One region of the Duganella hordei genome, then DNA from elsewhere that is predicted to be linked to it. Evidence: riboswitches for the same ligand, from Rfam matches in the RefSeq annotation. Region 1 holds a riboswitch; the other holds the start of a gene.
What was found. A riboswitch is a leader RNA that binds a small molecule or an ion and turns the genes downstream of it on or off. The one in region 1 is predicted to bind glycine.
Positions count from the first base shown of each region.

Region 2: it holds a riboswitch for glycine, as region 1 does, so the genes downstream of both, gcvT (glycine cleavage system aminomethyltransferase GcvT) here and ABWW33_RS27330 (D-amino acid dehydrogenase) in region 1, are expected to answer to the same signal.

Region 1 is NZ_BPWI01000017.1:1,654-16,575, forward strand. It holds gene ABWW33_RS27325 (IS110 family RNA-guided transposase) at 1-1,139, opposite strand, end outside; glycine riboswitch at 1,532-1,629, shown strand; glycine riboswitch at 1,637-1,739, shown strand; gene ABWW33_RS27330 (D-amino acid dehydrogenase) at 1,794-3,065, shown strand; gene ABWW33_RS27335 (tetratricopeptide repeat protein) at 3,107-4,027, shown strand; gene ABWW33_RS27340 (LysR family transcriptional regulator) at 4,049-5,020, opposite strand; gene ABWW33_RS27345 (MBL fold metallo-hydrolase) at 5,130-6,074, shown strand; gene ABWW33_RS27350 (response regulator) at 6,122-6,754, shown strand; gene ABWW33_RS27355 (YoaK family protein) at 6,751-7,407, opposite strand; gene ABWW33_RS27360 (DoxX family protein) at 7,394-7,804, opposite strand; gene ABWW33_RS27365 (amidohydrolase) at 7,918-9,831, opposite strand; gene ABWW33_RS27370 (XapX domain-containing protein) at 9,831-10,097, opposite strand; gene ABWW33_RS27375 (sensor histidine kinase) at 10,273-13,299, shown strand; gene ABWW33_RS27380 (response regulator) at 13,296-13,952, opposite strand; gene ABWW33_RS27385 (response regulator transcription factor) at 14,117-14,731, shown strand; gene ABWW33_RS27390 (hypothetical protein) at 14,785-14,922, shown strand, end outside.
Region 2 is NZ_BPWI01000016.1:44,963-59,884, reverse strand. It holds gene ABWW33_RS26875 (LysE family translocator) at 1-59, shown strand, start outside; gene ABWW33_RS26870 (DUF1631 family protein) at 72-2,660, opposite strand; gene ABWW33_RS26865 (methyl-accepting chemotaxis protein) at 2,878-4,680, shown strand; gene ABWW33_RS26860 (hypothetical protein) at 4,839-5,051, shown strand; gene ABWW33_RS26855 (ATP-dependent Clp protease proteolytic subunit) at 5,104-5,664, opposite strand; glycine riboswitch at 5,817-5,915, shown strand; glycine riboswitch at 5,921-6,029, shown strand; gene gcvT (glycine cleavage system aminomethyltransferase GcvT) at 6,105-7,226, shown strand; gene gcvH (glycine cleavage system protein GcvH) at 7,263-7,643, shown strand; gene gcvP (aminomethyl-transferring glycine dehydrogenase) at 7,744-10,638, shown strand; gene ABWW33_RS26835 (ArsR/SmtB family transcription factor) at 10,730-11,062, shown strand; gene ABWW33_RS26830 (hypothetical protein) at 11,071-11,328, shown strand; gene ABWW33_RS26825 (hypothetical protein) at 11,352-11,759, shown strand; gene ABWW33_RS26820 (methyl-accepting chemotaxis protein) at 11,756-13,387, opposite strand; gene ABWW33_RS26815 (cache domain-containing protein) at 13,394-13,837, opposite strand; gene ABWW33_RS26810 (DUF6677 family protein) at 13,944-14,279, shown strand; gene ABWW33_RS26805 (TonB-dependent receptor plug domain-containing protein) at 14,370-14,922, shown strand, end outside.

The DNA of each region.
Region 1 (14,922 bases):
AAGGCTAAAGCTCGTACAGTCGCTTGGTAGGAACTTCCCTTGGCACGCTGTTGTCGATAGTAGCTGCCTGCCCAGTCCGACTTGTTGATGGTCTGGCCTGCCCACTCAACAAATGTCTGGCGAACAAAGGTCGGGCACTGCCATCGCCAGTGCACCCAGCTTTTCTTCCCACTTCGCTCAGTCACTGGTGCCACACCTGAGTATTGCTGCAACTCCTTCGCGGAAGCGAATCGTTCGCGTTGCTCGCCAAACGCCACCAGGAGTCGCGGCGCCAGTGTGGGACCTGCTCCTGGCAAGGCCGCGAATAATTCAAAATCCGGCAGGGTTGGGGCCAGACGGGCAATGGCATCGTCGAAGCGTTCGATGGCCTTTAACGCGACTTTGATTTGTTCAATCAACACCAGTGTTTCCAGCAGATGCGGAGCAATGATCGCCACGTCCCGCGTCAATGGTCTCGCGGCGTTAATCGCCGCCATCCTCGCGTCAATTACCGATGCACGTCTGGCGTTATGCTGCTTGAAGAACCTATCGAGAGTTGCTGGGCGCGCGCCCTGAGCTTTTTCCAAGGTCGGCCAACGTGTGATGAAATCACAGAACAAAATGGTGTCATGGTGGTCAAACCATTCCAGAACTTGAGGATAATACTGCTTAAGTGTATTGGTGAGGCGATTGGTAAACCGGGTCTTGTCACCAATGAGTTCGCGGCGCCGTTCGACGAAACTCAGCAGTGCCCGCATTGCCGGACTCTGCGGCTCGATAGGCTTAAAGCGCTCTGGATGACGTAACAATAAATCTAGCGCTAGTTCGGCATCCGTGGGGTCGTCTTTTGCGCGGCTCGGCTTAAACGCCTGACGGTACTTGGCCAGTGTTGCCGGATTAATCGGAAACAATACGAGAAAATCGTACTTTTGCAGCGCGTAGACCAACGGCCCTTTCGTCAGTTCTAGACCGATGGCGATCTTGCCGCCGTAGCGCCGATGCAAGTTGCTAACCCACTCGTCAATGTTCGCAGCCTGGCTTGAAAAGACTCCAAACTCTCGTTGGGTGCTGCCGGCTTCCTGCAAGCAGAAATCATGCTTTGCATCGGCCCAGTCAATGCCTATGTAGACGGTGAAACACGCCTCGTCGAAATGGTTCATCAGACACCTCCGAAGTGCTAGGATGATCAATGGGATCATGCATGCTTGTGCTCTTCGAAGGCAATATAGCGAGCCGGTCGGACGGCAAACCCTGAGTATTCGTTTTCGAACACAAGCGCACCTGCGGAGCCGAAGCTAAAGCGGCGAACATCGGATGTTTGGGGCGGAATATTCGTGGTCCGCAGGTGCATGTCCCGCCTTCCAATCACAACACCATTGATCTTTCTAGTGTTGAGAAAAACGAGACGGACTAACTATAAAGGGGCGGAAGCCGCCTGTCGCCTTTCGTAATCTTTGAGGTCAGATCCCGAGCGGACGGCCTCGCAAAAAATAATCGTTTGACGCCCCCTGCTTTTGTTGTAAGCTACCCCTTTGCAAAATGGCCACGAGCCAACGCAGTATCGGGAGAGCCTGTCCAGGAACCCACCCGCACAGCGCCGAAGGAGCAACCGCCCCGGAAACTCTCAGGCAAAAGGACCGATACCGCATTCAAACTCTGAAGAGCAGCCGGACAGACGTCACCCGGCGCACCGAAGGAGCAAGCAGCGTCGCTACCCACGGTCGTTGTGAATCTCTCAGGTCCAGAACAGAGGGGGTGTCCCTGCGCATGTCGCGCATCGACCATTCCCCTTGACGTGCTGGAGCTTTACCCTCATGAAAACCATAGCTATCATCGGCGGCGGCATCACCGGCGTCACCACCGCTTACGCACTCGCCAAGCGCGGCTTCAAGGTCACGCTGCTGGAACGCCATCGCTACGCGGCGATGGAAACCTCGTTCGCCAACGGCGGCCAGCTGTCCGCCTCCAACGCCGAGGTCTGGAACCACAGCGGCACCATCGTCAAAGGCTTGAAGTGGATGCTGAAGAACGACGCGCCGCTGCTGGTCAATCCCAAGCCCAGCTGGCACAAGCTGTCGTGGTTTGCCGAATTCATCGCCGCCATCCCGCACTACCGCGACAACACCATCGCCACCGCCAAACTGGCCGTGGCCGCGCGCCAGCATCTGTTCAGCTGGGCCGACGAGGAAGGCATAGACTTCGACCTCAAGCGCGAAGGCATCCTGCACATCTACCGCAACCGCGAAGGCTTCGAGCGCGCGGCTGAAGTATCGAAGCTGCTGGCACTGGGCGGCCTGCCGCGCCGCGCCGTCACCCCCGAGGAGATGCGCGCCATCGAGCCGACGCTGGCCGGCCAGTACTACGGCGGCCACTACACCGAAAGCGACAGCTCCGGCGACATCCACAAGTTCACCACCGGCCTGGCCCAGGCCGCGCAGCGCCTCGGCGTCGAGCTGCGCTTCGGCCAGCGCGTGACCGCCATGCATGCCGACGCCACCGGCGCCACTGTCACCGTCGAGCAGGAAGGCGGCGACGACACCAGCCGCTACGACGCGGTGGTGGTCTGCGCCGGCACCGCCAGCCGCGCAATGGCGTCCATGCTGGGCGATCACGTCAACGTCTATCCGGTCAAGGGCTATTCGATCACCGTGCACCTGGACGATGCCGCCAGCCAGGCGGCCGCGCCCAACGTCAGCCTGCTCGACGACGCCACCAAGCTGGTCTGCAGCCGCCTGGGCGAAGACCGCTTCCGCGTGGCCGGTTCGGCCGAATTCAACGGTTTCAACCGCGACATCCGCGCCGACCGCATCGCGCCATTGCTGAACTGGGTGCAGCAATGCTTCCCCGGCGTCAGCACCCGCAACGTGACGCCGTGGGCCGGCCTGCGCCCGATGACGCCGGACCTGATGCCGCGCGTGGGCCGCGGCAAGGCGCCGACAGTGTTCTACAACACAGGCCACGGCCACCTGGGCTGGACCTTGTCGGCCGCCACGGCGGACATTATTGCCGAAACGGTACTGTCCGCCCTGGGCGCTGCCTGCTCCAACGTGGGCCAGCGCACCGCGCAAGCCTTGAAAATGGCGTAAACTGCCATCATCTTGAGCCTGTCCCTACAAGGAGATCTGACATGACGGCAAAATCTATCGCACGTATGACCCTGCTGGCGAGCGCCCTGGCGCTGGCGACGCCGGTGTTTGCGGCCGAGCCTACGATCCACGAGGTCTATGTAGCGGCCGAAGCGGGCAAATACACCGAAGCGCAGGCATTGATGGACCAGGTCCTCAAAGCGCATCCAAACAGCGCCACGGCGCACTTTGTCGAAGCGGAGTTGTTGGCCAAGCAAGGCCAGTTCGCCGCCGCGCAAGGTGAGCTGGCGACGGCTGAACGCCTGGCACCCGGCCTGCCGAAAGTGAATCCAAGCGCGGTGGCCAAGTTGCGCGCACTGCTGGCGGACGGCCAGAAGCCCAAGGCCAATTACAGCCAGCAACAGCCGCGCAACAGCAATGCCGGCTACAGCAGCGGCGGCTATAACAACAGCCCAAGCAGCGGCATGCCATGGGGCACCATCCTGATCCTTGGCGGCGGCCTGCTGGGCTTTATCTGGCTGGCGACGCGCTTCATGTCGCGCCGTAACGCGCAAGCCAACGGTCCTGCCGGCTTTGATCCAAGCGGCCAGGCGCCTGGCTACGCACCCGGCGGCTACCCACCGCAGGGCGGCTATCCGCAGCAGGGTTATGGCCCCGGCTATGGCCAGCCGCAAGGCAGCGGCATGGGTTCGCGCATCATGGGCGGCCTGGCGACCGGCGCCGCGGTTGGCGCGGGTATCGTGGCAGGCGAAGCGATTGCGCGCCAGTTCACCGGCGACCACGGCTCGTCGGGCAACCACGACCAGCCGCGTAACGACATTGTCTACGACGATCCGTCGCGTGATGAACTGCTGCGCCGCGACGACATGGGCGGCAACGACTTCGGCACCAGCGGCGGCTGGGACGATGGCGGCGGCAGCAGTGGCGGCGACAGCGGCGGTGGTGGCGGCGACTGGGATTAATTCACTGAGATTAGGCAGTCCTCACGGGGCGCGGCGCTCGCCCGCCCCGGCAGCCATCATCGCAACATCCCAATACGGCGGATCGCCGAAATACTCCCGTAAATAACGTACGAACAGCTGTGCCTTGGCCTGGTTGGAGCGGCCCGGCAGGTGCACGGCGTGCACCGCCGATTCGCTCGGATCGCGCCGCTGGCGTTCGCCGCCTGGCGCCAGCCGGATCATCGGAAACACCGGCACCAGCTGGCCGGCCACGATCGCGTCGCTGACCAGCCAGTTCGCCAGATGCACGATGCCGCCGCCGGCGATGGCCGCGTGCAGCAGCGAATCCGTATCGTCGCAACGCAAATTGCCCTTGACCGCCAGCGGCTGCCCCTGGTTGACGCCCTCGAACCGCCACCAGCCGCTCGGCATGGTGCGCCCCATGACACTGAGACACTGGTGCTTCAGCAGATCGACCGGAGACTGCGGCCAGCCGTGCCGCTCCAGATAGGCCGGACTGGCGCTGACCACGCGGTGCTGCGTCACCAGCCGCGTCGCCACCAGGCTGCTGTCCGGCAGCACGCCCACCCTGACCGCCACGTCGACACGCTGCGCGCCGAGATCGACGATATCGTCGCTGACGTGAAGCTCCACTTCCATCTTCGGATAGCGCTGCAGAAACTGCGCCACCGCTCCCGCCACATGCAGCCGCCCGAAGGCGGCGGGCGCGGTCACCGTCAGCAGGCCGCGCGGCTCGCTGTCCATCTCCTGCACGGCGGCCTTGCCGTCGGCCAGTTCTGCAAGGATGTTGCGGGCGCGCGGCAGGAAGCGGTTGCCGGCATCGGTCAGTATCACCTGGCGGGAGCCGCGCAACAGCAGGCGCGATCCCAGTTCGGCCTCCAGCGCGTCGAGCTTGCGCGAAACCGAGGACACCGCCATTCCCAGCTCAATGGCGGCGCGCGACAGGCTGCCGCTATCCACCACGGCAACCAGGCAACGCAGGGTATCGATCATGACTTTCCTTTTGCAGATATTGCAAAGACATTTTGCATTAATCCATATTGTGCCATTTTTTGCAAAGCTGCATACTTCATTCCATCAAAACTTCTTAAGGAAAAGAATCATGAAACTGAGCACAATCGCAGCCGCCCTCGCCTTCGTCGCCACAGCCCCAGCCATGGCCGCCGCGCCGATGGCCGGCACCAATGCCCCGGGCTTTTTCCGCATCATGCTGGGCGACTTTGAAGTGACCGCCATCAGCGACGGCACCGTCGACCTGCCGATGAACCAGCTGTTGCAGCAGCCGGCCGCCAAGACCGATCTGGCGCTGAAGAACGCCTACATCGGCAGCCCGACCGAGACCTCCGTCACCGCCTACCTGGTCAACACCGGCGGCAAGCTGGTGCTGATCGACACCGGCGCCGGCGGCCTGTTCGGCCCGACGCTGGGCAAGCTGCTGGCCAACCTGAAAGCTTCAGGCTATCAGCCCGAGCAGGTCGATGAAGTACTGCTGACCCACCTGCATCCGGACCATGTCGGCGGCCTCGCCGCCAACGGCAAGGCGGCCTTCCCCAACGCCGTCGTCCACGCCGACAAGCACGACACCGACTTCTGGCTGAGCCAGGTCAACCTGGACAAGGCGTCCGCCGACAGCAAGGGCTTCTTCCAGGGCGCGATCGCCTCGCTGACGCCGTACGTCGCCACCAAGCACCTGCAACCGTTCAGCGGCGCCGCCGAAGTCACACCCGGCATCCGCGTCGTCACCAGCTACGGCCACACGCCGGGCCACGTCAACTACCTGGTTGAGAGCAAGGGCAAGAAGCTGCTGCTGGTCGGCGACCTGATACACGTGGGTGCCGTGCAATTCGACCATCCGGAAGTGACGATCGGCTTCGACAGCGACCAGAAGACCGCCGCCCTCGCCCGCAAGCAAACCTTCCAGGCCGCAGCCAAGGACGGCACACTGATCGGCGCCACCCACCTGCCGTTCCCGGGGCTGGGCCATGTGCGCGGCGCCGGCCAGGCGTCGTTCCAGTGGGTGCCGGTGAATTACAGCCAGCTGCGCTAGAGTCCACCAGTCAGGCAAGTGTCAGCGAATACCGTCATAATGCGGGGATGAGCACCATTTCATCTCCCATCAACGTCCTTGTAGTAGACGACCATCCCTTGCTGCGCATGGGTTTGGTCGAAGCCATCTCCAGCCAGGCCGACATGCGCGTGGCTGGCGAGGCCGGCAACGGTCGCGACGCGGTCGAGCGCTACGCGGCCCTGCGGCCCGACGTCACCATCATGGATATCGCCATGCCGGAGATGTGCGGCGTCGAGGCGCTGCAGGAAATCCGCCGCGAGCACGCGAACGCGCGCGTCGTCATGCTGACCACCTACAAGGCGGACGCGCAGATCCTGCGCGCCGTGCAAGGCGGCGCCGCAGGATTTTTATTGAAAAGCACCCTGCGCAAGGAATTACTGGACACCATACGCGGCGTGCACCAGGGCCAGCGCCGCATTCCGCCGGAGATCGCGATGGAGCTGGCGCAGCACATGGGTCAGGGTCCGCTGAGCGCGCGCGAGACGGAAGTGTTGAATCATGTCGCCACCGGCCACTCCAACCGCCGCATCGCCGAGCAGTTGTTGATTTCGGAAGAAACGGTGAAGGCGCACATGAAGAACGTGCTGGCCAAGCTGGCCGCCAACGACCGCACGCACGCCGTCACCATCGCCCTCAAGCGCGGCATCATCACGATTTAATCGCTGGCGGTGCTGGCCAGCCATAGCAGGATAGCGCACGGCAGCAGCAGGCCGTTGAAGCCGACCGCGATATAGGCCAGCGCGCCGCTGATGCAGCCGACGCAAAACGCCAGCACCGGCCAGACCAGCTTCTTCAGGCGCGCCCGCGCCTCGGCGTCGCCGCGCAGCGTGTCGACCAGGTCGATGACCAGCTGCGTCACGTTACCAGTCATCACCGTGGTGGCCGCCACCTTCCCCAACAACAGCTTGCCGTAGGTGTTTTGCACCGCCATCGCGCCCGCGCACAGCATGCCGGTCAGCAGCGTCAACGGCGCGGCCGCGTCCAGCATCGGCGACGCCCGCCACGCGCAGACGACGGTGGCCGCCATCAGCGCCAGCTGCAGCAGGAAGCTGTTGCGCAACTGGCGGGCGCCGGAACGCTCCCAGTGCAATATCATCAGCCGCCCGAACGCGACGAACAGGATGAACACCGGGAACACCAGCAGCTTGATCAGCACATCGTGCGACGGCGTCGCCATGGCGCGGCCGATCAGCACGAAGTTGCCCGTCACGTGGGCCGTGAACAGGCCGAACAGGCCGATGAAGCCCAGCGTGTCGACGTAGCCGGCCAGGAAGCCCAGCGCGGCGCTTTGTCTGGAGTCACCGCGTTCCATCTGCGCCTTTCTGCAGGTCGAGCCAGGCCACCAGCAGGAAGGCGCCGGTCAGGCCGAGATGCTCGAAGAAGCTGTTGGCGGCCATGAAGCGCTCCATGCCCGCCATTTCCCAGAAACGATTGGCGACGAAGGTCGCCATCAGTGTGAAGGCGCCGAGGAAGCCGGCGCCCAGCCAGCGGTAAAAGCCGGTCAGTATCATCGCCGAGGCGGCCAGCTCGCCGGCGATCACCAGCGCGGCCATCGGCCCGGCCGGCGACAGGCCGAAGTGCTGCATCTCGCCCACGGCGGCGCCGAAGTCGGTCAGCTTGTTGATGCCGCCCTGCAGGTAGGCCGAGCACAACAGCAGCAGGCAGATCCAGCGTATCCAGGGTGAGGATAGGCGATTCTTCAGATTCATCAGGTATAGCTCCGTGTTAGCACGTCGTTCCCGCGCAGGCGGGAACCCATAGAACGCTGACGAAATATATTCAGCATGGATTCCCGCCTGCGCGGGAATGACGGTAGTGGTGGTTAAACGGCCCAGCAGGCGCAACCCAGCGCGCCCCAGAAGCCCTTCAGGTCGGCGATCGGCAACTTGCTGGTCCAGGCCGTGGCATGCTGGTGGCCGTGGACGTTGCACTGGTGCGCGCAGCCGCAGGCGGCCTGCTGCTGCCGCAATTGCTGTTGCTGCTGCTTGCGCTGCTCCAGCTCCTTCAACGCCGCGCGGTTGTTGCCGATCTGCTCGCCCCAGCCGGCATAGCCGCCGAAGCGCCGCACCGGCGACCAGTCCGGCATCGCCGGCGGCGGCGCCTGGTCGTAGCCGGCGAACTCGCCGGCCGCGTAGACGATCTTGCCGCCTACGATGGTCAGGCGCGACGACATGTCGGCGATCTCGCTTTCGGCACAGGCATAAAAATCCTTGTCCGGCACGATCAGGTCGGCTAGCTGGCCCGCTTCGATGCGGCCCTTCTTGCCGACCTCGTTCGAGAACCAGGTGGTGTTCTCGGTCCACATGCGCAGCGCCGTTTCGCGGTCCAGGCAATTGGCGCGCGGGTACAGCTGCATGCCGCCGACCGTCTTGCCGGTGATCAGCCACGACAGCGACACCCAGGGATTGTACGAAGCCACCCGCGTGGCGTCGGTGCCGGCGGAGACCTTGACGCCGGCCTCCAGTATCTTCTTGACCGGCGGCGTGGCCTCGGCCGCGCCGTGGCCGTAGCGCTCGACGAAGTACTCGCCCTGATAGGCCATGCGGTGCTGCACGGCGACGCCGCCGCCCAGCGCTGCGATGCGGTCGATCGACTGGTCGGAGATCGTCTCGGCGTGGTCGAAGAACCAGTTCAGGCCCGTCAGCGGAATCTCCTGGTTGACGCGCTCGAACACGTCCAGCGCGCGGCTGATGGTCTCGTCGTAGGTCGCGTGCATGCGCCACGGCCAGCGGTTCTGCGCCAGCACGCGGATCACGCCGTCCAGGTCGTCCTCCATATTGCCCGCCATGTCCGGGCGCGGCTGGCGGAAATCCTCGAAGTCGGCCGCCGAGAAGGTCAGCATTTCACCGGCGCCGTTGTGGCGGAAGTAGTCGTCGCCCTGCTGGTACTTGACGGCCTGGGTCCAGTTCAGGAAGTCTTCCTTCTCCTGCTGCGGCTTTTGCGTGAACAGGTTGTAGGCCAGGCGTATCGTCAACTGCCCGGCATCCGACAGCTGCTGGATCACCTGGTAGTCCTCGGGATAATTCTGGAAACCGCCGCCGGCGTCGATGGCGCCGGTCACGCCGAGGCGGTTCAGTTCGCGCATGAAGTGGCGGGTCGAGTTGAGCTGGTATTCCAGCGGCAGCTTGGGTCCCTTGGCCAAGGTCTGGTACAGGATGGCGGCGTTGGGCTTGGCCAGCAGCAGGCCGGTCGGATTGCCGGCGCCGTCGCGCAGGATCTCGCCGCCGTGCGGTTCCGGCGTGTCCTTGGTGTAGCCCACGGCGCGCAGCGCGGCGCCGTTCAACAGCGCGCGGTCGTACAGGTGCAGGATGAACACCGGCGTATCCGGCGCCACGGCGTTCAGCTCGGCGATGGTCGGCAGGCGTTTTTCGGCGAACTGGTGTTCGGTGAAGCCGCCCACCACGCGCACCCACTGCGGCGCCGGCGTGATCGCCACCTGCGCCTTCAGCATGGCCATCGCGTCGGCCAGGCTGCGCACGCCGTCCCAGCGCAGCTCCAGGTTGAAGTTCAGCCCGCCGCGTATGATGTGGCAGTGGTTGTCGATCAGGCCGGGCAGCACGCGCTTGCCTTGCAGGTCGATGACCCTGGTGGCCGGACCGGCCAGCGCCATGATCTCGTTGGCGCGCCCCACGTGGGTGAAGCGGCCGTCCTTGATGGCCACCGCCTCGGCGTGCGGGTTGCCGCGGTCGAGCGTGGTGAACAGCCCCCGGTGCAGGATCAGGTCAGGACTTTCCATTATGCATTCCCCTTGGTTTCATCGGACTTTTGCGCGGCCGGCAGCTGGCCGAAGCAATGCGGCTTGACCTGGTCTTCCAGCCACGACACCTTGGCCGCCTCCGGCCGCCACAGCTGGCGCAACAGCGGCGGCAACTGCTCGCCCACCAGGATGCCCAGCAGGCCGACCAGCGCGATCACCGGCGGCGCCGGCGAACGGACATTCAAAAACCCGTAGATCAATCCGACCAACAGCCCCACCGCCAACGACACAATATACAGTTTCATGGTTCGACTCCTTTAAAGCATAAGAGTACCTTCCAGCCACCGCCGGCGCCCCTCTCTTATTGCAGGGGTATTTCAGCAAAACCTCAGTAAAAATACCGATGGAAGCGTTACCATAAAGTGTTAAACTGCCGGCAAGCCACTGTTACTTAATCTGTAGCTTACCCGGAGCTTCCCCATGTCCGCCCCCTCATTGCTGTGTTCTGTGCTGTGCAGCCTCGCGCTGTGGTCGGCCCAGGCGCAAGCCGAGCCCACGGCCCGGCCACGCCTGCTGGAACAGTACACCCATACCGCATGGGGTGCGATAGAAAACGGCCCGGTCGACGTGCTCGCGCTGGCGCAAGGCGCCGACGGCTGGCTGTGGCTGGCCGCCTCCACCGGCCTGTTCCGCTTTGACGGCAAGCGCTACGAGCGCATGGACAGCGTCGAAGGCCATTCGCTGCTCTCCTCCAACGTCATGGCGCTGTACGCGCCGCCCGAAGGCGGACTGTGGGTCGGCTACCGCATGGGCGGCGGCGTCAGTTATTTCCATCAAGGCCAGGTCCAGCACTACACCGAAAGCCAGGGCCTGCCCGGCGGCACCGTCAGCCACATCGCGCGCGCGCCGGACGGCAGCATCTGGGCCGCCACACGCGACGGGCTGGCGCGCCTCGCCGCCGGCGCCCGCCGCTTCGACGCCATCGGCGCCGCCGCCGGACTGCCGTCGCGCCGCGCGCGCCAGATCCTGTTCGACCGCAGTGGCCGGCAGTGGGTGGCGATGCAGGGCGGCGTCTACAGCCGCGCCGGCGCCGACGCATCGTTCCGGCCGGCCTGGCCGCGCGGCGACCTGGCCAACCTGGTCGAGGCGCCGGACGGCTCCGTGTGGGCCGGCGACACGGTCGACAGTTATTACAAGATGGCGCCCGAGGCGGTGTCCGGCAAGCCGGCGGCCCACCCTGCGCTGCTGGCCAACAACCTGCATTTCGACCGCGATGGCGGCATGTGGCTGTTCCGCACCGGCGGCGTGGAACGGCGCGCCGCCGGCCACCTGAACGAGCCCGGCCAGGTGCTGACGCCGGAGCGCGGCCTGAGCGGCGGCCTGCCGCAAAGCTTTCTGCAGGACCGCGAAGGCAACGTCTGGATAGGCACGGCGGCAGGCGTCGACCGCTTCCGCCGCAACCGCTTGCAGTCGCTGCCGCTGTCCTCCGATTTCGACCACCCGGCCATCGCTCCCGGTCCTGGCGGCGGCGTCTGGGCCGGCGAACGCGTCGGCCCGCTGCGCGCGCTGGCTTCCGACGGCCAGCGCGGCCAGCCATTGAAACAGGCCATCTCCGCGCTCTACCGCGATCCCGACGGCGTGCTCTGGGCCGGCAACCAGAACGAGGTCTGGCGCATGGGCGGAAATGGCCAGCCGGCTGCGCGCTACCCGCTGCCGCCGGAGGCGCAAGGCTACGAAGTGCAGGCCATGGCGCGTGCGCGCGATGGCGGCCTGTGGGTGTCGGTGGTGCGCGCCGGCCTGTACCTGCTGAAGAACGGCGTGTGGACCGGCAACGGCGCGCTCCCCGGCCTGCCCGGGCGCTTCCCGCACGCGCTGGCCAGCGGCGCCGACGGCGTGGTCTGGGCCGGCTACATCCGCAGCCAGATCGCCCGCATCGACGGCCAGCGCGTGACGCTGTTCAACGGCGACCAGGGCCTGGAAACCGGCCCGGTGCTCAGTCTGCACCAGCACGACGGCCAGTTGTGGGCCGGCGGCGAACGCGGCGTGGCCTGGTTCGACGGCAAGCGCTTCACCATGCTGCGCGGGCGCAAGGGCGAGCCGTTCCGCGGCGTGTCCGGCATCGCGCGCACGTCCGGCGGCGAACTGTGGCTGTTCGGCGCCGACGGCTTGAGCCGCATCGATCCGGCCGAACTGGCGCGCTTCAAGCAGAAGCCGGACTACGAAGTCGACTTCGAACGCTTCGACGCCCACGACGGCCTGACCGGCGCCGCCTCGCAGCTACGGCCGATGCCGTCGATGGTGCAGTCGGACGACGGCCTGCTGTGGCTGGCCACCGCCAACCAGATCAGCTGGATCGATCCGTCCCACATCGCCCGCAACCGCGTGCCGCCGCCGGTGATGGTGCTGGGCGTGGCCGTCGGCGACCGGCATTACGCGCCGCTGCCCGGACTGGTGCTGCCGAAGTCCGCCAACAGCCTGCGCATCGACTTCACGGCGCTGAGCCTGAGCATTCCCGAGCGGGTGCGCTTCCGCTACCGGCTCGACGGCGTCGATCTCGACTGGCAGGACCCCGGCACCCGCCGCCAGGCCTTCTACACCAACCTGGAAGCGGGCAGCTACCGCTTCCGCGTGATGGCCGCCAACGAGGACGGTGTCTGGAACGAGCGCGAGGCCGGCCTCGATTTCACGATCCCGCCGACATTCGCGCAGACCGCGTGGTTCAAGGCGCTGTGCGCGCTGGTGCTGGTGGTGGTGCTGTCGCTGCTGTACCGGCTGCGCGTGCGCCAGGTCACGCGCCAGCTGCAGCAGCGCATCGAAGCCCGCGCCGACGAGCGCGAACGCATCGCCCGCGCATTGCACGACACCTTCCTGCAAAGCGTGCAAGGCCTGATGCTGCGCTTCCAGACGCTGCTCAAGCGCCTGCCGTCCGACGGCGAGGCGCGCCCGCTGGCGGAAAAAATCCTCAACCAGGCCGACCAGGTGCTGATCGAGGGCCGCAACCAGGTCAGCGGCCTGCGCAGCCTGCACCGGTACGCGGCCGACTTGCAGCGCATGTTCGGCGAGCTGGGACAATCGCTGCGCGAGGAACACGCGGCCGGCTTCGCGCTGATCGTCACCGGCCAGCCGGCCAGGCTGCACGAGGCGGCCGGCGAGCATTTGTACGGCATCGGCCGCGAAGCGCTGCTCAACGCCTTCCGCCACGCCGACGCGGAACGCATCGAACTGGAACTGGGATACGGCGACGACGAATTGACGCTGCAGGTGCGCGACAACGGTGGCGGCATGGACCCGCAGGTGCTGCGGACTGGCGCGCGTCCCGGCCACTGGGGCCTGACCGGCATGCGCGAACGCGCCGCCCAGATCGGCGCGGAACTGGAGTTGTGGAGCCAGCCCGGCATGGGTACGGCGGTGCGGCTGAAGGCGCCGGCGGCCCGGGTCTACAGCCACAAACGCCGCCCCGGCGCACTGCGCCGCGTGCAGGAGTGGCTGTCGAAGGACGCCGCTTAAAACCCCAGGCCGCAGGCGTGCAAATCGATGATGCCGCGTTCGATCGCCATCGTCACCGCGTGGGTGCGGTCGCTGGCGTTCAGCTTGGCCAGGATGCTCTTCATGTGCACCTTGACCGTCTCTTCCGAAATCGACAGGTGCATGCCGATGCGCTTGTTGCTCTGGCCTCCGGCCACCAGCTGCAGCACCTCGGTTTCCCGCTTGCTCAGGGAGCTCTCGTGCCAATGCTCGGCGATGCCGCTGGCCACCACCGCCGGGATGCTGCGGCGGCCTTCATGCACGCAGCGCACCGTCGCCAGCAACTCCTTGCGCAGCATGCTTTTCAGCAGATAACCGGCGGCACCGGCGGCGATCGCGCGCTGGGCCAGCACGTCGCCCTCGTAGGTGGTCAGCACCACGATGCGGGCATTGGGAAATTCCTTGCGGATGGCGATAGTGGCATCGATACCATTCATGTCCGGCATCTGGATGTCCATCAAGGTCACATCGGGCAGCAGCTGGCGATAGCAGTCGATGGCCTGGCGGCCATTGGTGGCCTCGGCCACCAGGCGCATGTCGTCTTCGTCGGCGATGACGCTGGCGATGCCCTCGCGGAACATTGGATGATCGTCAACGCTCAGTACAGTGATCGGCGTGGTTTGGGCCGTGTTCATGGCGCTCTCAAAAAATCTTGCTCGGAGGCGCCAGCATGACACAAACGCATGCTTTCTGCCATACCCCCATCTAGGTAGTGGACAGCCCCCGTATCGGGGCGTGGCAACGGCGGCGGAAAAGATTAATCTTCTGTACAGCATAGCCAATCTTCGGGAGGAACCAGATGCAATTCGATACCAGGACACGCGTGCAGATCGCCCACTGCGACGCCATCGTCAGCGCCGGCCTGGCCGCGCTGTTGGGCGACAACGCCGACATGCAGGTGGTGCACGACATCGCGCAGGCCGACGTCCTCATACTCGACCACAGGGGCGCGCTGGAACACATGCGCCGCTGCGCCGACGCGCCGCACCAGGAGCACCGCGCCCGCGTGCTGATCGTCACCCAGCTCGAACGCGAATGGGAAGTGCGCACCGCGATGATGGCGGGGGTGCACGGCTACCTGCTGCAAAGCTGCCCGGCCGACCAGTTGCTGGCGGCGGTGCGCACGCTGAGCCGCGGCATGCGCTACCTGAGCGCGGACCTGAGCCGCTGCGTGGCCGACAGCTTCACCCGCATCGGCCTGACCAACCGCGAAACCGACGTGCTGCAGCTGCTGGCGCAAGGCCAGTGCAACAAGTCGATCGCGCGCGAACTGGGCATCGGCGTCGGCACCGTCAAGACCCACGTCAAAGGCCTGTTCGACAAGCTTGGCGCGACGGCGCGCACCCACGCGGTGGTGCTGGCCACGCGGCGCGGCCTGGTGGGCGACGGCGCCGCCAGCCAGCATATGGCCTAGTTCAAAACAATAGTCGTTGGCGAATTGTGCAGAAGCCCTGTAAAATCAGGGTTATGCACGCACATACACTCTCCGTAGGCACCCAACGTCACAAGACGCGCATCCAGCGCGTCCTGATGTTGTTCGTGCTGGTGTTCCTGGCGCTGCAACTGTTCGGGGCGAGTTCGCACAAGCACGCCTATACCGACAGC
Region 2 (14,922 bases), on a different contig from region 1:
CCGGCGTCATTTTCGTCGGCATGGGCGGCGCCCTGCTCACCTTGACCAACTCGAAGTAAGAACGGCCTTCGTCAGCCGAAGGCGGAGGCTGGCGGGTCGATCGAGGCGTCGTTGTCTGCGTTGCGGGCCAGGGCTTGCGACAGCGCGACGGCAACCACGCCTTCGGTGCGCACCACCTGCACCGTCTGCTCGCGGAAGCGTTTGGCCAGCTGCTCGCCGGACATCGAGAACGCTTCCTGCCGTTCCGCAGTCGAGAAGATGTACAGCGTGCGCAGCGGGCTGATCCACGCCAGCTTGACCTTGCGGCTGCCGCCGTCTTCCTGTTCGAACTCCAGCCACATGCCGCGCGCCAGGCTGTCGACTTCGATGGCGGCGTCCTCCTCTTCCGGATCGGGCTGCTGCTGGGCGCGCGCTTCCTCGGCGGCCTTTGCCGCGGCTTCGGCCTTGGCTTGCAGTTCCAGCCGGCGCTCGGCGGCCTGCTGGGCCACCTGCATCGAAATCTCCAGCTGGCGTTCCGCCGACATCTCCAGCGGCGCACGCACGATGGAGGCGTGGCACTCGGCCAGCTCGGCAAAGAATTGCAGGCGGTCGGCGTCCTGCCACTTGATGACGTCCAGCCATTTGTTCAGCGTCGACAGCAGGCCGGGCAGCTTGGCGATCAGCTGCTTGCGCTCGTCGGCGTTGAGCTTGGGACGCACGCTCCAGATCAGGTCGTCCATGGTCTTGGTGGCGTTGTTGACGGCGCCCGGCTTGTCGTCCTCGATGCTGTAGGCGATGGTCAGCACCGAAACCCAGCGCTGCTCAAGGAAGGCTTCGACCACGGCGATCACTTCACCGGTGCCGATGCGCAAGGCCACGGCGTTCTTGGCCAGCTTGCCCGCTTCGTACATCTTTTCCTGCTTCAGCGCGGCGGCGATCGGCTCGGCGATGGCGGTGGCGGCGGCGCGCTCTTCGGCCTGGATCGACGCTTCCAGCTCGTTGACGGCCTCGGTGAAGACGGACAGTTCGTGATCGTAGTCGCGGCCGACGCGGTCGACGCTGCGCTGCATCGCCTGGAACAGCGGGTCTTCCGGCCCCTTGCGCTGCTCCCAGCCCATGCGCGACAGCAGGTCGATCAGGCGGCGCGCGGGGTGGGCTTCCTGGAAGAAGAAATTCTTGTCGACCAGCGCAGCTTTCAGCACCGGGATCTGCAGGAAGCGGATCAGGTCGCGGATTTCCTGCGAGATGTTTTGATCGCGGAACACAGTGTCGAATATCGCCGACAGCAGGTCTATCGTGCTTTCATCGGTGCGCGACAAGCTGCCCTGCGGCATGCTGGCTTTGATGTTGGGCAGGTAGAACACATTGCCCGGAACGGCCGTATCGCCCGCCGCAGCCGGCGCGCCGTTCACGGCCGGCATCGGCGAGGCCGCCACGCCCGGGACGGAGGCCGCGCCGGCCACCGCGCCCAGGGTGCCGATGGATTCATAGGGAACCGCTTTTTGCAGCTGGGCCAGGTATGCCAGCAATGGCTGCTTGGCGCCGATCTGCGACAGGCGCTGCGCGTCCTCGTTGCTCAAGCCCGGCACGAAGCCTTGCGCCGGGCCCTGCACCCAGACGCCGCCCGCCCCCTGCACCGCCCCGGCGGGCATGGCGCCGGCCGGCATTTGCATCGCTCCGCCGACAGGCGCAAAGCCGCCAGCAGCGACCGCTTGGGAGCCGGCCGCTGCGACGAAGCCCGGCGCCGCGACGACGCCGTCGGCCGCGCCGCGTCCGGCGGCATTCGGCACCCATGCGGCGCCGGCGTTGAGCGCCGACATCGGCAGATCGGGAATACTCAGGTCGACGCCCAGCAAGCCGCCGGCGATGTTGTCGACGATCTCGCCGGCGGCCGAGCCGGCCACGTCGCTGGAGGCGAAGAACTGGCGCAACTGCTGCGCCAGCGCCGCCTGGTTGCCGCGCACGCGCGACGGCGCGGCGGCCTTGGACTTGTCGGTCTTGCGGCCCTTGTAGCCGTCCACCGATCCCGGCAGCACACCCTTGCTCTGCAACGCCAGGTTCAGCGCGTCGAGCATCGGACCCAGCTCGATGAACATGCCGGGCTTGATGAACGGCTGCAGCAGCGGCGCCGCTTCCGGCTCGGTGTCGAACTCGGTCCAGGCCTGCTGCAGCGCGACCAGGAACACTTCGGGACGGAACGGATTCTGGCTGCCGCGCAGGATGTCGCGGTCCAGCAGAAACGCCAGGCGCACGTTCAGCGTCTGCAACTGATCGGAGTACAGCGTCTCGAACGGCTTGCTGACGCCGCCCAGCGCCACCTTGTTGTCCATTTCCTCGTACGGCACCAGCGACAGCGGCTGCTCGGCCTCGCGCGGCTGGCCCTTGGCGGCCGGCGCCAGTTCGGCGATCTCGCGCCGCAGCGCCTTTTCCAGCGTGCCGCTGGCCAGGTGCAGGAAGGCGAAATTGCGGTTGCGCAGCTGGTTGCCGGCCCGGATGCGCAGCTGCATGGCGCGGGTGTCGCCGTCGGTGGCGTCGATCAGCGCGCCGGCCAGCTTGGTGGCCAGTTCCAGGTATTGGTCGCCGGCATGCTTGGTGGCGATGCCGATCAACTCTTCCAGCAAGGCATGCCGCGGCGAAACCGTCTTTTTCGGCACTGCGGATGTTGTGGAAGTTGCAACCATGGTCGGACCTGCTCAGGCGTATTCAATCGGGATACCACATTCTTGCACATTATTTCCACATGGCAATACATGAATGGAAAGACTGTGTGATTTTTTGCGTATTTTCCTGACTTTCAGCAACTTTTTTGCCACTGTTGACCCGACTCAAACGACAAGGTTGAGGTTTCCTTAACATAACAAACTCCCCTCCCGCCTTCCGCCGACACCAAGGATCACCATGAAATTCTTACATAACCTGGAAACGTCCAGCAAGCTGCTGGCCGCTTTTGCCGCCGTGCTCAGTCTGAGCGTGCTGCTTGGCGTCAACGCCTTGTCGCGCATGAGCGCCATCGACCAAGCCTCGTCTGAATTATCCGGCAAATGGCTGCCGCGGACGATAGCCGTGCTGTCGCTGCGCAACGATCTGCAGGAAGTACGCAAGCTGCAGCATGTGGTGGTCGCCGACAAGGACAGTATCGCCGATGCCGACAGCAAGCTGGCCGACGCGATGACCGCGCTGCGCGCCAACAGCGGACAGCTGGCGCGGCTGCTGGACGACTCGCCGGCGGCGACTGCAGAACTGCTGCGCCAGAGCGGCGAGTTCGGCGCCGAGCATGACAAGCTGGTCGCGCTGGCTGCCGCCGGCAACCGCGAGCAGGCCGGCGCGCTGCTGAAGGGCCGCTCGCAACAGCTGCTGGACGGGCTCAACGGCACGCTCGACAAATTGCTGGCCGCGCAGATGGACGGCAGCCAGCAGGCGGGCCGCGCGGCCGACGAGCTGTACAGCGGCGCGCGGGTGGTCACCGCCGGCCTGCTGGGCACGGCGATCTTCGGCGGCGCGCTGCTGACGCTGTGGCTGGCGCGCTCGATCTCGACGCCGCTGCGGCAGGCGATGCAGGTGGCCCAGCGCATCGCCGACGGCGACCTGGGCAACCGCATCGATGTCACGTCGGACAATGAAACCGGCAAGCTGCTGCGGGCCATGCAGCATATGAACGACAGCCTGCTGGCGGTCATCGGCCAGGTGCGCGGCGGCGCGCGGGCGCTGGGCGGCGCGGCGGCGGAGATGGCCGAGGGCAACCTGAACCTGTCGGCGCGCACCGAGCAGCAGGCGGCGTCGCTGGAGGAGACCGCGTCGGCGATGGAGCAGCTGACAGCCACCGTCAAGCAAAACGCCGATCACGCGGTGCAGGCCAACCAGCTGGCCCTGTCGGCCTCGGCCGTGGCGGTGCGCGGCGGCTCGGACGTGGAACTGGTGGTCGGCACCATGGCGTCGATCAACGACAGCTCGAAGAAGATCGCCGAGATCATCGGCGTGATCGACGGCATCGCCTTCCAGACCAATATCCTGGCGCTGAACGCGGCGGTCGAGGCGGCGCGCGCCGGCGAACAGGGGCGCGGCTTCGCGGTGGTGGCGTCCGAGGTGCGCAACCTGGCGCAGCGCAGCGCGGCGGCGGCGCGCGAGATCAAGCAGCTGATCGACGATTCGGTCGACAAGGTGGCGCGCGGCACGCAGCTGGCCGACCAGGCGCGCAATACGATGGACGAGGTGGTCGGCAGCGTCAAGCGGGTCACCGGCCTGATCGGCGAGATCGCCGATGCCAGCGCCGAACAGACCACCGGGCTGGAACAGGTCAACCAGGCCATCGCGGCGATGGACCAGGCAACCCAGCAAAATGCCGCGCTGGTCGAGCAGGCCGCCGCCGCCGCGGCGGCGATGCGCGGCGAGACGGACAAGCTGGGCAAGGCTATCGAGGTGTTTGCCGTGCCTGATGGCGACGCGGCGCAGGCCGCGCCCGCCGGGCGGCATGCGCCGCCAGGCGGGCGGCGGACGGCGCGCGGCAGCGCTGCGGATGGCGAATTTGCCGAACCGGCCGTGGATCTGGCGGACTCGGCGGAAGTCCGGCAGCCGTTGCGGGCGTTGCCGAAGCCGGCCGAGCGCCGCAAGCAGGTGCGCACCGGCGCACCGGCGGCGGCCGGCGGCAAGCGCGCAAAAGGAAATAGCGGCGCCGCGCAGCAGGCCGAGTGGGAGGAATTTTAAGCGGGCAGCAAGGCATGCTCCTACACGCCACCAAGAGGAATTCCGATAGCGATCCCCTACACGAAAACGCATCATTGCCACACCTGAAACGCGGCGGAATTTCAAGTGTCGGCGCGAATCCGGCGAGTACGTTCTTTCACTTTCGCAAAGGAATCAAAATGAACTCGAATCAAAAAGGTGGCGGTAGTAAACAAGGCTCCAACCAGGGCAGCAGCAAGCAGTCCGGCGGCCAGGGTTCGTCCAGCGGATCGCGCGGCAGCAGCGGCGGCACGCAGGGCGGCACCCATGAGCAGCACGTGGAGGCCGGCCGTCAAAGCCACAAAAACGACGGCAAGAAACAGTCCGGCGGCTCCGGTAATCAAGACCGCTGAATAAGCCGGCGAGGCCAGCGGCGGTCACTGCGGCGCCAGCCCCGGCGCCGCATCAGATGTTTGCCACCCGTTGTCCGCGCGGCGGCGCGAAATCCTTCACCTCATTGATCATCCCCACCACCAGGCCTTCGGACGCCGTCAGGTGCAAATCGGAATATTCGTGGATGCGCCAGTGCTCGGCGGTCAGCTGCACGTGCTCGCGCAGGATTTGCTCGGTGCGGGCGTCGTCCGCCTGCAAGCCCTCGACGATGATGCGCAGCGCGTCCGGCCGGGCGCCGTGCGGCGCGCTGGCGTGCGATTTGTGCACCATGAAGCGCGCCGTGTCGCTGGCGTAGCGCTCCGAGCCGGACAGGAACAGGATCACCGCGATCGAGGCCACCGCGCCGGCGTTGTAGGTGCAGATGCGGATCGGCAGCTTGCTCAGGTAGTTGTACAGGCAGATGCCGTCGCTGACGTAGCCGCCGTTGGACTGGATCAGGATATGGGCGGTGGTGATGCGGTCCTCCGTCATGTCGGCGACCGCGTCGAACACGCGACGCACCATGTCGCTGTTGACGTCGCCGGACAGGGTGAACCACGCGTGGCCCTCGTAAGTAGTTGAATCTTGGCTCATGGCTGGGCTCTCGAATAGGTGTGGTTTATTCTAGCAAATAGTTGTTTTGCCGGCCTTATTGTTGCATTCATTCGTGCGCGGGTATTGTTGCCGCCATTGCCGCCACCGTTGCCGTCAAGATTGACAATATCGCCCTTCTGACATATATTCCCGAGTCTTGATCGGGAGAGGGTTGCCGGGCGAATTCGCCGGAGCAGCCGCCGAAGGGGCACTACCCAAAAACTCTCAGGCAAAAGGACCGATCAAGGGGCCAGTTTGGCTCAACTCTGGAGAGCGGCCGCGGCATATGCCGGCGGCCCACCGAAGGGGCGCGCGGAGATCCATTTCTCCGTAATCTCTCAGGTACCAAGGACAGAGGGGTCTGCGATCATTGTGGAATCAGCTTTTTAGCCGTTCCTTGTATGTTCTGTTAACCCCTATTCGAATTGGACCGAGGAATCATGACGCTCAAAGCTACCCCACTCAACAACGCCCACCGCGCCGCCGGCGCCCGCATGGTCGATTTCGGCGGCTGGGACATGCCGGTCAACTACGGTTCGCAGATCGAGGAACACAACGCCGTGCGCACCGACGTCGGCATGTTCGACGTGGCCCACATGTGCGTGGTCGACATCAAGGGCGACAACGCGCGCGCCTTCCTGCGCGGCCTGCTGGCCAACAACGTCGACAAGCTGCAGGTGTCGGGCAAGGCGCTGTACTCGTGCATGCTCAACCCGCAGGGCTTCGTCATCGACGACCTGATCGTCTACTTCATCAACGAGAGCTGGTTCCGCCTGGTGGTCAACGCCGGCACCGCCGAAAAAGACGTGGCCTGGATGCAGCAGCAAAACACCGCCACCAACAGCGGCCTGACCATCACCCAGCGCAGAGACGGCGCCAACGCCATGGCCCTGATCGCCGTGCAGGGCCCGAACGCCCGCGCCAAGGTGTGGCAGGTGATCCCGGAATCGAAGGAAGGCACGGCCGACATGAAGCCGTTCAACGTGGCCTTCGCCCAGAGCCCTGTGTTCGGCGAGGCGATGATCGCCCGCACCGGCTACACCGGCGAAGACGGCTTCGAGATCGGCGTCGCCGCCGACCAGGCCGAGAAGCTGTGGAACGCGCTGGCCGCGGCGGGCGTCAAGCCGGCCGGCCTGGGCGCGCGCGACACCTTGCGCCTGGAAGCGGGCATGAATCTGTACGGCCAGGACATGGACGAAACCGTCAACCCGCTGGACGCCGGCCTGGCCTGGACCATCGACCTGGTCGCCGAGCGCGACTTCATCGGCAAGGCCGCGCTGCAGGCGATGGGCCAGAACGCCCAGTTCGTCGGCCTGATCCTGCGTGAAAAAGGCGGCGTGCTGCGCGCGCACCAGAAGGTCGTCGTGGCCGGCACCGACGCCGTCGGCGAGATCACCAGCGGCACCTTCAGCCCGACCATGCAGCAGGCCATCGCGCTGGCGCGCGTGCCCAACGGCGTGGCCGTCGGCGACACCGTGCACGTCGAGATCCGCGACAAGAAGCTGGCCGCGTCCGTCGTCAAGCTGCCGTTCGTGCGTAACGGTAAAATCCTTGCTGTATAAATTAGTACCCCTGACACCTACCCTCTGGAGCCTTACATGAATATTCCTGCAGACCTGAAGTACACCGAATCCCACGAATGGGTACGCGCTGAGTCTGACGGCACCGTCACCGTCGGCATCACCGAGTTCGCGCAGGACGCGCTGGGCGACATCGTCTTCGTCGAACTGCCGAAAGTGGGCACCACCTACGGCGCCGGCGACGACGCGGCCGTGGTGGAATCGGTCAAGGCGGCCAGCGACATCTACGCGCCGATCGCCGGCGAAGTCGTGGCCGTCAACGAAGACGTGGCCAGCGCGCCGGAATCGATCAACACCGACGCCTACAGCGCCTGGCTGTTCAAGATCAAGCCGGCCGACGCCGCAGCGATCAACAGCCTGATGGACGCCGCCGCCTACGGCAAGACCACCGAAGCGTAATTTCGCCGCCACGCCGCACCGTCATTCCCGCTTGCGCGGGAATGACGGCAGCGGCTGATTTGCCGCCCCGCTCACTTACTCAGCTCCCCGCCCCCATATCATGACCCGCACCAGCCTGACCCAACTCGAAGCCCGCGACGCCTTCATCGCCCGCCACATCGGCCCTGACGCCGCCGAACAGGAAGCCATGCTGTCGGTACTCGGCTACGCCTCGCGCGCCGCCCTGATCGACGCCCTGGTTCCCGCCAACATCCGCAACCAGGGCGCGCTGCCGCTGGGCGCGTACTCGCAGCCGATGCCGGAACAGGAAGCGCTGACCAAGCTGAAAAAGATCGCCTCGAAGAACAAGGTGCTCAAGTCGCTGATCGGCCAGGGCTACTACAACACGCTGACGCCGGGCGTCATCCTGCGCAACATCTTCGAGAACCCGGCCTGGTACACCGCCTACACGCCTTATCAGCCGGAGATTTCGCAGGGCCGCCTGGAAGCGATCCTGAACTTCCAGCAAACCGTCACCGACCTGACCGGCATGGGCATCGCCAACGCCTCGATGCTGGACGAAGGCACCGCCGCCGCCGAGGCCATGACCTTGCTGCAGCGCGTGGGCAAATCGAAATCTGCCGTGTTCTACGTCGCCGACGACGTGCTGCCGCAGACCCGCGAAGTGGTCGAGACCCGCGCCAAGCCGCTGGGCATCGAGGTGCGCGGCTTCCATCCGGCCGAGCTGGCCGGCATCGGCGAAGCCTTCGGCGTGCTGCTGCAGTACCCTGGCGTCAACGGCGCGGTGCGCGACTACGCGGCCGACGTGGCCACGATCAAGGCCAAGGGCACGATGGTGGTGGTCGCCGCCGACCTGCTGGCGCTGACCATGCTGACGCCGCCGGGCGAATGGGGCGCCGACGTCGTCGTCGGCAACAGCCAGCGCTTCGGCGTGCCGCTGGGCTTTGGCGGCCCGCACGCCGGCTACCTGGCCACGCGCGACGAATTCAAGCGCAGCATGTCCGGCCGCCTGGTCGGCGTCACCATCGACGCCCAGGGTAACAAGGCCTACCGCCTGGCGCTGCAAACCCGCGAACAGCACATCCGCCGCGAAAAAGCCACCTCCAACATCTGCACCGCGCAGGTGCTGCTGGCGGTGATGGCGTCGATGTACGCCGTCTACCACGGCCCGAAAGGCCTGCAGCAGATCGCCAAGCGCGTGCACCGCTACACCGGCGTGCTGGCGTCCAACCTGAAGACGCTGGGCTACACCGTCGTCAACGACAGCTACTTCGACACGCTGACCGTCGCCGTCAAGAACGCCGAGCAGCTGCACGCGTCGGCCCATTCGCACGGCGTCAACCTGCGCGTGATCGACGCCTCGCACGTCGGCGTGTCGCTCGACGAGACCACCACCCGCGAAGACATCGCGCTGCTGTGGACCGTGTTCGCGCATCCGGTTGGCGGTCCGGCCCACGGCCCGGACTTCGACACCGTCGAAGCGGCTGTTTCGCGCTCGTTCCCGGAATCGCTGGCGCGCACCAGCGACTACCTGACGCACCCGGTGTTCAACCGCTACCACTCCGAAACCGAAATGCTGCGCTACCTGCGCAGCCTGGCCGACAAGGACCTGGCGCTGGACCGCACCATGATCCCGCTCGGTTCGTGCACGATGAAGCTGAACGCGACGTCCGAGATGATCCCGGTCACCTGGCCCGAGTTCTCCAACATCCACCCGTTCGCGCCGGACGCGCAAACCGTCGGCTACCGCGAGATGATCGCCCAGCTGGAAGAAATGCTGTGCGCGCTGACCGGCTACGCGGCCGTGTCGCTGCAGCCCAACGCCGGTTCGCAGGGCGAGTACGCCGGCCTGCTGGTGATCCAGGCCTACCACGCTTCGCGCGGCGAAGGCCACCGCAACATCTGCCTGATTCCGTCGTCGGCGCACGGCACCAACCCGGCATCGGCCAACATGGTCGGCATGCAGGTGGTGGTGACCGCCTGCGACGCCAGCGGCAACGTCGACCTGGCCGACCTGAAGGCCAAGGCCGAGCTGCACTCGAAGAACCTGGCCTGCGTGATGGTGACCTACCCTTCGACCCACGGCGTGTTCGAGGAAGGCATCCAGGAACTGTGCGAGATCGTCCACGGCCACGGCGGCCAGGTCTACATCGACGGCGCCAACATGAACGCGCTGGTCGGCGTCGCGGCGCCGGGCTCGTTCGGCGGCGACGTGTCGCACCTGAACCTGCACAAGACCTTCTGCATTCCGCACGGCGGCGGCGGCCCTGGCGTCGGCCCGATCGGCGTCGGCGCGCACCTGGCCAAGTTCCTGCCCAACCAGCGCTCGAACGGCTATATCCGCGACAACGCCGGCATCGGCTCGGTCAGCGCGGCGCCGTACGGTTCGGCCAGCATCCTGCCGATTTCGTGGATGTACATCGCGATGATGGGCGCCGAAGGCCTGACCGCGGCCACCGAGACGGCGATCCTGAACGCCAACTACATGGCGCGCCGCCTGTCGCCGCACTTCCCTGTGCTGTACTCGGGCCACGACGGCCTGGTGGCGCACGAGTGCATCATCGACCTGCGTCCGCTGCAGGATGCCACCGGCATCAGCAACGAGGACGTGGCCAAGCGCCTGATGGACTTCGGCTTCCACGCGCCGACCATGAGCTTCCCGGTGCCGGGCACCCTGATGATCGAGCCGACCGAGAGCGAATCGAAGGCCGAGATGGACCGCTTCATCGACGCCATGATCACCATCCGCGGCGAGATCGCCAAGGTTGAAAGCGGCGAATTCGACAAGCTGGACAACCCGCTCAAGTTCGCGCCGCACACGGCCGAGGTGTTGACGGCCGACGTCTGGGAGCGCAAGTACAGCCGCGAAGTGGCGGCCTACCCTGTGCCGTCGCTGCGCAAGCAGAAGTACTGGCCGCCGGTCGGCCGCGCCGACAACGTCTACGGCGACCGCAACCTGTTCTGCGGCTGCGCGCCGATGAGCGACTACGAGTAAATCACCCGCTCCTCACGAAGCCCGGCACACGCCGGGCTTTTTTTCGCCTAAAGTGTTTGACATGCTGACACCTGTCAGATATTCTTTACATATGAAATCGAAAACGCCACCCCCCACCGGAGACCAGCTGCTGGCCATGCTGGCGGCGCTGTCGAATCCGCACCGGCTGCGCATCATCGCCGCGCTGTCGGCGGGCGGACGCAACTACGTCAGCCAGATGGCGCGCGAGCTGGGCATCAGCCGGCCCTTGCTGCACCTGCATCTGCAGAAGCTCCAGGACGCGGGGCTGGTCGCCAGCCAGCTGGAGTTGTCCACCGACGGCAAGGCGCTGAACTATTTTGAAGTGAACGCCTTTGCCGTCGAGCTGACCCCGGCCTTGATCGCCGAGGCGGCGAAAACCCTGTCCAACAACACTGAAACCTAGAGGCCATCATGTCCGAACACATCTACTTGTTAACCCTGGCCCTGCCGCTGGCGGCCATCGTCGCGGTCTTCGGCCTGCGCGCGCTGGCTGCGGTCAAGCAGGCCAGGCTGCGTTTTGAGAACGATGAAGAGTACCGGCAGATCGCCGAGAAATCGGCGGCCGCTCAGGCCGAAACGGCAGCCGCGCTGAAGGCCATGGGCGCATCGCTGGCCGACGTCCAGTCGCGGCTGGCGCAGGTCGAGAAGGTATTGAAGGAAGTCGAGTAATCCATTTTTTAAGGAGCCACGCCATGCATCAAGTATCGTTGTTACGCCTGTATATGCTGAGAACCGTGTACCTGATCATCGCCGTGGGCCTGGGCCTGGTGATCTGGCCCGGCGTGATCCATCACGCCCAGCCGTGGGGCCTGATGCAAGGCTTCGTCAACTGCATGCTGGCCGCGTTCGGCCTGCTGTGCGCGCTCGGCATCCGCTATCCGCTGCAGATGCTGCCGGTGCTGCTGTGGGAGCTGAGCTGGAAAGTCCTGTGGCTGGTCGTCGTCGCGCTGCCGGCCTGGCGGGCAGGCCCGCTGGATCAGGCCATGCTGGAAAACCTGATTGAGATAGCCGTGGTGGTGATCATCCCGATCGCCATGCCGTGGGGCTATGTGTTCAATAAATACTTGAAACAGCCGGGCGACCGCTGGGTGAGCGCCTAGCTGCGCACCGACGCCAGACGCAGGCGCGCCACCCGGGGCGAGCCCGCCGGATGGACCAACCCGGGCGGATCGCGTCCTTCGTCCAGCTTGAACGTCGCCACCGCCTCCGACAACGTGACGGCCTGGCGCTGCAGGCCGGTCGCGGCGGCGGCGGCCTGCTCCACCAGCAGCAGGTTTTGCTGCGTCACCTGGTCCATCCCGACGATGGCCTGTTTTACGTCCTGCAAGCCCTGCGCCTGTTCCGCGCTGGCCTCGCTGATCTGGCCGATGATGTCGCCCACCTGCCGCACCGACGCCACGATCTCCTCCATGCTGCCGCCGGCCTCCTCCACCGAGCGGCTGCCGCCCTCGATCTCGGCCACCGACTGGGCGATCAGCAGCTTGATCTCCTGCGCCGCAGTGGCCGAGCGCTGCGCCAGCGTCAGCACCTCGCCCGCCACCTGCGCTAAGCCCTGCCCGTGCGCGCCCGCGCGCGCCGCCTCGGCCGCCGCGTTCAAGGCCAGCAGATTGGTCTGGAAGGCGATGCCGTCGATCACGCCGACGATCTCCACCACCTTGCGCGAGCTGCCGCGGATGGCCGCCATCGTCACCACCAGCCGCTGCACCATGCTGCCGCCGCGCACCGCGAAGCTGGTGGCGCAGCGTGCCAGCTGGTTGGCCAGTTGCGCGTTGGACGCGGTCTGCGTCACGGTCGCGCTGAGCTCCTGCATCGAGCTGCTGGTCTCCTCCAGCGTGCTGGCCTGCGCCTCGGTGCGCTGCGTCAGGTCGGCATTGCCCTGCGCGATCTCGCGCGAGGCGGTGTCGATCGACTGCGCCGACGCCAGTATCGTCTTCAAGGTCGTGTTCAGGTTGCGGATGCTGGTGTCCAGGGCGCGCGCCGTCTCGGCGATTTCGTCCTTGCCATAGACCCGGTTCTTCACCGTCAGGTTGCCCTCGGCCAGGTCGACCGCCGCCGCGCCGATCTCGCGCACCTCCTTCAGCATGGCGTTGCGCACCGCCATCGTCACCAGCAGCGACAGCGCGATCGACAGCGCCACCACCACCGGCATCATGGTCAACAGCGACTTGAACTCGGCTTCGGCATCGGCGTAGGCGCGCTCGCTGAGCGACTGCTCCAGCCGCGACAGCTGCTCCAGCCGCTGCGCCACCACGTCGAACGCGCGCTCGGCCTTGGACATGGCGTTGGCCGCCATCGACTGGTCCACCATGGCCAGCTCGACGACGTCGGCGATGGCCTGGACGTACAGCGCGTGCGCGGCCTGCGACTGCGCCACGAAGCGCCGCTCGGCGGCCGAGTTCTGGGTGGCCATCTCCAGCTGCGCGAACTGGCGGTCCAGCGCCGCGTGGCGGGCGTGGATGTCGCGCACCAGCGCGTCGATGCGCGGCGGCGAGAAGCTGGCGTTGATCCAGGTGAGCAGCTGGTAGATCTCGGTGTGGGCGTGCTGGGCGCCGGCCACCAGGTCGGCCGCCGCCTTCAGCCGCACGGCGCGCTGCTGCACCATGTCCTCCAGCCGCTGGTTCTGCCGCACCATGCCCAGCCCGGCGCCCGCCGACAGCACGATCAGCAGGATCAGCACCACGCCGGGCGCCAGCAGCAGCTTGGGACCTATCCTCAGTTTGCTGAGCATCGCGGCTCAGTGCTTGTAGATGCCGGCTTCCAGCGCCACGTCGCCCACCCGCAGCACGTAGGTGGTCTTGGCCTCGACCTTGCCCGATTCGGGGTTGCGGAACTTGTAGCCGACCCAGCCGTGACCCTGCCCGCGCGCCACCGCCACCATCTCCCGGCGGAACGGCTTGCCGTCGGCGTCCGGCACGTCGAGCAGGTTCTTGCCGATCAGCGCGGTGGTCGGATGGGCCACGGTGATGCCGTCCAGGTCGCGCATCGCCAGGTACAGCGCGCCCTGGTTGAATTCCGGATCCCGGCTGTTGATGCGCGCGATCATCGCCGCCTTGCCGTGCGTGCGGACGAACCGGGCGCCCTTCTCGGCCAGCACGACCGCGTCTTTTTCGTTGGGCGCGGCGGCGGCCGCAGTGTAAGGGCCGCTCAGCAGCAGGATGATGGCAAACAAGGCGCGCATGATTCCCCCCGGCAGGTAAGATGTTGTAATCTACGTCACGCCACCCGGCCTAATATTGTGTTTAGTCAATTCCACCACGGCCCGACAAAGAAACAACAGGAACCCCATGAAAGCCTCCACCAAGGCGGCGCTGATCTCGGCGCTGCTGTTCCCCGGCCTCGGCCACCTGGCGCTGCGGCGCGGCCTGCGCGGCCTGCTGTTCATCGTGCCGACGCTGCTGGCGGCCGGCTATCTGCTGCGCACCACGCTGGTACTGGCCGGCACGCTGGTCGACGACATCAACAGCGGCAAGCTGCCGTTCGACCCGTTCGCCATCCTCGAACGCGTCAACGCCTCCGGCATTGACAATCCGGCCACCAACGGCGCCGCGCTGGTGTGCATCGTCTGCTGGGCCGGCTCGGTGCTCGATGCGCTATGGCTGGGCCGCCAGCAGCGCCACTGACACCGCTACCTGTTGCGGAAACGCCATTGCAACACGGCAGCCGCCGCGCGCCCCTGTACAAGCGCGCCGCGACCTGCCACCATCTTAACTATGAGAAACAAAATCCCGCGTCCACCGCGCCGTGCGCTGGCCGCGCTGACCTTGCTGCTGACGCTGGCGCCCGCGCGCCACGCCGCCGCCGATAGCACCGACCACTCCGCCGCGCCGCAGGACGCTGACCTGACCGCGTTGCCGCTCGAACAGCTGATGGCGCTGGAAGTGTACAGCGCCTCCAAATTCACCCAGCGCGCCAGCGAGGCGCCGTCCAGCGTGACCGTGCTGACCGCCGCCGACATCCGTGCCTACGGCTGGCGCACGCTGGCCGACGCGCTGCGCAGCGTGCGCGGCCTGTACGTCAGCTACGACCGCAACTACAGCTACCTGGGCGCCCACGGCTTTTTGCGGCCGGGCGACTACAACACCCGCTTCCTGCTGCAGATCGACGGCAACCGCGTCAACGACGCCGTCTACGACCAGGCCCCGCTGGGCGCCGAATTCCCGCTCGACCTGGAGCTGGTCGAGCGCATCGAATACGTGCCCGGCCCCGGCTCGTCGATCTACGGCGCCAACGCCTTCTTCGGCGTGATCAACGTCATCACCCGCC